Regions from separate parts of the Streptomyces sp. NPDC031225 genome, predicted to be linked through region 1. Evidence: riboswitches for the same ligand, from Rfam matches in the RefSeq annotation. Region 1 holds a riboswitch; the other holds the start of a gene.
What was found. Region 1 has a riboswitch for glycine ahead of gcvT (glycine cleavage system aminomethyltransferase GcvT). Riboswitches for the same ligand answer to the same signal wherever they lie in the genome.

Region 1 (3,396 bases):
GGGTCGGCCGTCTCGATGGCCGCCAGGCAGCGGCGGGCCGTCAGGACCACGCCGGTCGCCGCGAACTCCGCCGAGGCGGTGGCGAGGAAGTCGACCGGGTCGTCCTGCCAGTCCGGCTCGTAGAGCTTGACCCGCCCGCCGGTGTTGGGGCCGTCGAGGGGGGTGCGACCCACCCGGCAGAGGTCGGCGACGGCGGCCGGGGGAAGCGGGACGCCGACCACGCCGTCGGGGTTCACGGCGATGCCCACGTGCGGGGGCAGGCCACGGGCGAACTCGACCGCAGGGGCGATGGTGCACGACAGATGACTGCCGACGACCTGGCGGAACTGCTCCTCGGAGCTGAAGACCGGGACGAACGCCTGGCCCCCGATCTCCAGAGTGGGCAGGTCGAGGGGGCCGCTGTGCGGGCCCCCGCCGTTCGGCAGGGGGATCCAGACGAAGCTGCGGCCGAGCACCTCGATGATCCGGGCACCTGCCGAGGGCATGCCGAGGGAGGCGGAGAGCACCTCCTCCAGTTCGTTGCCCGGCCATCCGCCGTGCGGATGGGGGTGTGCCGTCTGTGCCGGGAACTCCGAGAAGTCCGCGGGGAGATCCGCCGGGAAATCCATCTGTCTGACCGCCTGCTGTGAACCCAGTACTGATACGGCTGAAAGGCTAGCGGGTACGGCGGAAGCCGGACCGGCCCGGAAAAGGTTCTCTCCTACTTCAGCCGCTGAAGCCGATCCGCCGCAGGACGTCCGCCGCCGCCCGGTCGACCAGCACTGCCGACGCGCAGCCCGGCGGCAGGTCGCCCCGCTCCACGGCACGGATCAGACGGGCGGCCGCGCCCCGGTGGCGCAGGAAGGCGTACCGCGAGACACCCCGGCCGCGTTCGCGCTGACCCTCCAGCGCGGCGTCCGCCGTGACGTCGAGGAGCAGCAGGTGCAGGGCGCCGCCCCGGCGGCGGGCCTCGCGGGCCAGCCAGCCGCGCACCCAGGTCTGCGTCCCGCAGTCGTGCACGACGACTCCCTCGCCGGAGCGCAGGGCGCGGCGCAGCCCGGCGTAGTGCGCGAGCCGGACCAGGGGGCGGTAGACGGCGTACGGCAGGAAGGAGGAGAGCCGGTCGTCCCAGCGGTCGCGGGTGTCCTGGGAGTCGATGCGTGTCCCGCTGACCGCACGCTTCATCAGGGTGGACTTGCCGCTGCCGGGCAGGCCGGTGATGACGACGAGGTCCCCGGGGCCGAAGAGCAGGGCGTGCGGGCTGTGTCCCAGGCGGTCGCGCAGGTCACGGACGACCGGCGCCGGGCGCGTGCCGCGGGCCTCGACGGCCGGGGCAGCGGGCTGCTTGGGCAGCGCCAGGCCCGTGGTCGTCGCGTACGCGGTGGTCCTGTTCACCGTCATCGTCCTCCTCCGGGGTCAGGGTCTCCCCTCCCCACCGAGCGTAAAGAGAAGGTAATGGATGATCTCCCGTGATTCTGTACGCGTACCGCCACAAGCCAGTTACAAAGGGAGGGGCCGGGTGCGGCCCTGCCGCCCGCCCGCGATGCGTGCAATGATGTCCGCGCCAACTGCATACCGGCCGCTTGAATCCGCGCGGGAGAGTCCTGGGTACGTGTACCCGGGCGCCGAAGGAGCAAGTCCCTCCCTTGAATCTCTCAGGCCCCCGTTACCGCGCGGGCGAGGCACATCTGAAAAGCGGGCCGCCACTCGAAGGCGGCTCCACCCACGGTGCAAGCCATGTTCCTCATGGCGAACCTCTCAGGTTCCGATGACAGATGGGGAGGAATCACCTCGCCCGTCACACCCATGTCCTGGGATCCCTGGAGACGACCGTCCGATGAGCAGTTCTGAACCCCGTCACACCGCCCTCGATGCCCTGCATCGCTCGCTCGGCGCGACGATGACCGACTTCGCCGGCTGGGACATGCCCCTGCGGTACGGCTCCGAGCGCGACGAACACAACGCGGTGCGCACGAAGGCCGGGCTCTTCGACCTATCCCACATGGGGGAGATCACCGTGAGCGGGCCGGCCGCGGCCGCCCTTCTGGACTTCGCCCTCGTCGGCAACATCGGGTCCGTCGGTGTCGGCCGGGCCCGCTACACCATGATCTGCCAGGCCGACGGCGGCATCCTGGACGACCTGATCGTCTACCGGCTCGCCGAGACCGAGTTCATGGTGGTCGCCAACGCCTCCAACGCCCAGGTCGTCCTGGACGCGCTGACCGAGCGCGCGGCCGGCTTCGACGCCGAGGTGCGCGACGACCGGGACGCGTACGCGCTGATCGCCGTCCAGGGACCGGAGTCGCCGGGCATCCTCGCGTCCCTGACCGACGCCGACCTCGACGGGCTGAAGTACTACGCCGGTCTGCCGGGCACGGTCGCCGGGGTCCCCGCGCTGATCGCGCGCACCGGGTACACCGGCGAGGACGGCTTCGAGCTGTTCGTGAAGCCGGAGCACGCGGTCGAGCTGTGGCAGGCGCTGACCAAGGCCGGCGAGGGTGTGGGCCTGGTCCCCTGCGGACTGTCCTGCCGGGACACCCTGCGCCTGGAAGCGGGCATGCCGCTGTACGGGCACGAGCTCTCGCGGGAGCTGACCCCCTTCGACGCCGGGCTCGGCCGGGTCGTGAAGTTCGAGAAGGAGGGGGACTTCGTCGGGCGCGAGGCCCTTGGGAAGGCCGCCTCGCGTGCCGCCGAGAACCCCCCGCGCGTCCTCGTCGGCCTGGTCGCCGAGGGCCGTCGGGTGCCGCGTGCCGGGTACGCCGTCGTCGCGGGCGGCCAGGTGATCGGCGAGGTCACCTCCGGCGCCCCCTCCCCCACGCTGGGCAGGCCGATCGCCATCGCGTACGTCGACGCCGCGCACGCGACGCCGGGCACGGCCGGTGTCGGTGTGGACATCCGGGGCAGCCACGAGGCGTACGAGGTCGTGGCGCTGCCGTTCTACAAGCGTCAGAAGTAAGCGCCGGAAGCAGGCGTCGCAAGCAGGCGCCGGAAGCAAAGGCTTGAGCAGGCGCCCGGAAACAGGCGGCCGGACATGGTCGCCGTAGGTGATGCTGAGCACATAGTCGCTGCTCACGCACGCCTTCCGCAGGACCCCCATCCACCAGCACTCCCCCGCGTACAGGAGAATTCAGGCCATGAGCAACCCCCAGCAGCTGCGTTACAGCAAGGAGCACGAGTGGCTGTCGGGCGCCGAGGACGGCGTCTCGACGGTCGGCATCACGGAGCACGCGGCCAACGCGCTCGGCGATGTCGTCTTCGTTCAGCTCCCGGAGGTCGGCGCCACGGTGACCGCGGGCGAGACCTGCGGCGAGCTGGAGTCCACCAAGTCGGTCAGCGACCTGTACTCCCCGGTGGCCGGTGAGGTCACCGAGGTCAACGAGGACGTCGTCAACGACCCGTCGCTGGTGAACTCCGCCC
Region 2 (3,396 bases), on a different contig from region 1:
GGGCCGGCACCGGCCTGACGGGGTCCGTGGGGCTCGCCGCGTCCAAGATGCTCGCGAAGATCGCCTCCGAGCAGGCCAAGCCGGACGGGCTGGTGGTGATCGAACCGGGGACCGAGCGGGCGCTGCTGGGGCCGATGTCGGTGCGGACGCTGCCGGGGGTGGGGCCGGCCACGGGTGACCACCTGCGGCGGGCCGGTATCCATACGGTCGACGAGATCGTGGAGGCGGGGGAGGACGAGCTCGTACGGCTGCTGGGGAAGGCGCACGGGCACGGGCTGTACGCGATGGCGCTGGCCCGGGACGAGCGGGCCGTGGTGGCGGCGCGGGAGACGAAGTCGGTGTCGGTGGAGGACACGTACGACGTGGACATCCATGACCGGGTCCGGGTGGGGCTGGAGGTGCAGCGGCTGGCCGACCGGTGTGTGCGGCGACTGCGGGCGGCCGGGCTGTCGGGACGCACCATCGTGTTGAAGGTGCGGCGGTACGACTTCTCGACGCTGACGCGGTCCGAGACCCTGCGGGGGCCCACGGACGATCCCGCGGTGGTGCGGGAGGCCGCCCTGCGGTTGCTGGAGGGCGTGGACTCCACGGGGGGTGTGCGGCTGCTGGGGGTGGGGGTGAGCGGGCTGGCGGACTTCACGCAGGAGGACCTGTTCGCTCAGGCCATGGAGGAGCGCGGGGAGGACACCGTCGAGGAGGCGGCTGATGACACGCCTGCGGAGGAGCGGGAGGTGGCGGTCGGGCGGAGGTGGGTCGCCGGTCACGATGTGCGGCATGCCGAGTACGGGCACGGGTGGGTGCAGGGGAGCGGGCTGGGGAGGGTGACCGTGCGGTTCGAGACGCCGGATTCGGAGCCGGGGCGGGTGCGGACGTTCCGGGTCGAGGATCCTGCGTTGGAGCCGGCCGAGCCGTTGCCGTTGGTGGAGGCGGCGGGTCCGCACCGGATCACCCGTGACGGGTTGGTCGGCGGGTGAGCGGGCCGGAAGGTGCCTCAGGCGTCGGCTTCCTCCGTGCCCGCCAGCTTGCCGAAGTCCCGGTCCGGGAACGACGGCGGTGGGGCCGTGTCGAGGCCGTAGTGGTGGTAGAGCTGGAGTTCCTGCTCGGGGGAGAGGTGCCGGCCCACGCCGAAGTCGGGGGCTTCCTTGATGAGCCTGCGGTCGAAGGGGACGTGGAGTGTGCCTTCGATCACTTCGCTCGGTCCAAGGGGGACGAAGGCGTCCCGGGAGAAGAGGCCGGTGCGTATGGCCGCCCACTCGGGCACGCCGGTCGCGTCGTCCAGGTAGACCTCGTCAACACTGCCGATCTTGGTGCCGTTGCGGTCGAACGCCTTGCGGCCGATCAGGTTGCGCGGATCGATGTCGGTCTGCACGGGCCCTCCACTTGGTCGCACCTCATCCGAAGCGGTCGTAAGCACTACGAAAGAGCACATCGGGGTGTGCGGCCACTCGAAAGCTCGGGCGTTGACCTCGCTGGTAGTGTTGCAGGCGGCTGTCGACACCGTGCGGGAGAGTCCTCCAGACATCATCGGAGGCGCCGAAGGAGCAAATCCTCCCCGGAATCTCTCAGGCTCACGTACCGCACGGGCGAGGTCACTCTGGAAAGCAGGGCGGGTGTCGACGGCTTCCGCTCTCACCGACGGTGAAAGCCGACTGCTCTCGGGCGGTCTGGTGAAGCTCTCAGGTTGAGATGACAGAGGGGGAGGCCGTCGGGGTACCCGTGCCGGGGTGTACCCCTCGAAGGTCGCGTCAGACCAGGAGGCCTCCGCAATGACCGCCCATCGCATTCCGCTCTCCACGCTCGAGCAGGGAATCCCCTTCGAGCAGCGTCACATCGGCCCCGACCACGGGGCTCAGGCCAAGATGCTCGCCCAGGTCGGCTACGGCTCGCTGGACGAACTCACCGCCGCCGCGGTGCCGGATGTGATCAAGAACGCCGATGCCCTGGAGCTGCCCGGAGCGCGCACCGAAGCCGAGGTGCTGGCCGAACTGCGGTCGCTGGCCGACCGGAACCAGGTGCTCGACTCCATGATCGGGCTCGGGTACTACGGGACCTTCACGCCGCCCGTCATCCTGCGCAACGTCATGGAGAACCCGGCCTGGTACACGGCCTACACGCCCTATCAGCCGGAGATCTCGCAGGGGCGCCTCGAGGCCCTGCTCAACTTCCAGACCATGGTCGCCGACCTCACCGGGCTGCCGACCTCCGGTGCCTCGCTGCTCGACGAGGGGACCGCCGCGGCCGAGGCCCTGGCACTGTCCCGCCGGATGGGGAAGAACAAGAAGGGGATCTTCCTCGTCGACGCCGACGCGCTGCCGCAGACCATCGCCGTGATCCGGACCCGGGCGGAGCCGACCGGAGTCGAGGTCGTGGTCGCCGACCTCAGCGACGGAATCCCGGCCGAGCTCGCCGAGCGGGAGATCAACGGGGTGCTCCTCCAGTACCCCGGCGCCTCCGGGGCCGTACGCGACATCAAGGCGGTCGTCGACCAGGCCCATGAGCTCGGCGCGCTCGTGACCGTCGCCGCCGATCTGCTCGCGCTGACCCTGCTGCGGTCGCCGGGTGAGCTCGGGGCGGACATCGCGGTCGGGACCACACAGCGGTTCGGTGTGCCGATGGGGTTCGGCGGGCCGCACGCCGGATACATGGCCGTGCGGGAGAAGTTCGCGCGGAGCCTGCCCGGGCGGCTCGTGGGCGTGTCCGTGGACGCCGACGGGAACAAGGCCTACCGGCTCGCGCTGCAGACGCGTGAGCAGCACATCCGCCGGGAGAAGGCGACCAGCAACATCTGCACCGCCCAGGTGCTGCTCGCGGTGATGGCCGGGATGTACGCCGTCTACCACGGGCCCGAGGGACTCAGGGGGATCGCACGCCGGACGCACCGGTACGCGAACATCCTCGCCGCGGGTCTCACGGCCGGCGGGGTCGAGGTCGTGCACGGTTCCTATTTCGACACGCTCACCGTGCGGGTGCCCGCGAAGGCCGCCGAGGTCGTCTCCGCGGCACGGCAGAACGGCGTCAACCTCCACCTCGTCGACGCCGACCATGTCTCCATCGCCTGCGATGAGACCACATTGCGGGCCCAACTCGCCGCGGTGTGGGGTGCGTTCGGGGTCGAGGCCGACATCGAGGTGCTGGACGCGGCCACCGAGGAGGCGCTGCCGGACGCGCTGCTGCGCACCGATGACTTCCTCACCCATCCCGTCTTCCACCAGTACCGCTCCGAGACCGCGATGCTGCGCTACCTGCGCAGGCTGGCCGACCGCGACTACGCGCTCGACCGCGGCATGATCCCGTTGGGCTCCTGCACCATGAAGCTCAACGCGACCACCGAGATGGAACCGGTCACCTGGCCCGAGTTCGGCCAGCTGCACCCCTTCGCCCCCGCCGAGCAGGCAC

Region 2: it holds a riboswitch for glycine, as region 1 does, so the genes downstream of both, gcvP (aminomethyl-transferring glycine dehydrogenase) here and gcvT (glycine cleavage system aminomethyltransferase GcvT) in region 1, are expected to answer to the same signal.

What each region holds. Positions count from the first base shown of each region.
Region 1 covers NZ_JBVIHJ010000010.1:216,425-219,820, forward strand. The annotation lists gene ACZ48Z_RS19365 (enhanced serine sensitivity protein SseB) at 1-608, opposite strand, end outside; gene ACZ48Z_RS19370 (AAA family ATPase) at 706-1,380, opposite strand; glycine riboswitch at 1,564-1,661, shown strand; glycine riboswitch at 1,662-1,764, shown strand; gene gcvT (glycine cleavage system aminomethyltransferase GcvT) at 1,817-2,935, shown strand; gene gcvH (glycine cleavage system protein GcvH) at 3,114-3,396, shown strand, end outside.
Region 2 covers NZ_JBVIHJ010000017.1:9,271-12,666, forward strand. The annotation lists gene ACZ48Z_RS27015 (DNA polymerase IV) at 1-974, shown strand, start outside; gene ACZ48Z_RS27020 (PRC-barrel domain-containing protein) at 992-1,369, opposite strand; glycine riboswitch at 1,493-1,588, shown strand; glycine riboswitch at 1,589-1,703, shown strand; gene gcvP (aminomethyl-transferring glycine dehydrogenase) at 1,767-3,396, shown strand, end outside.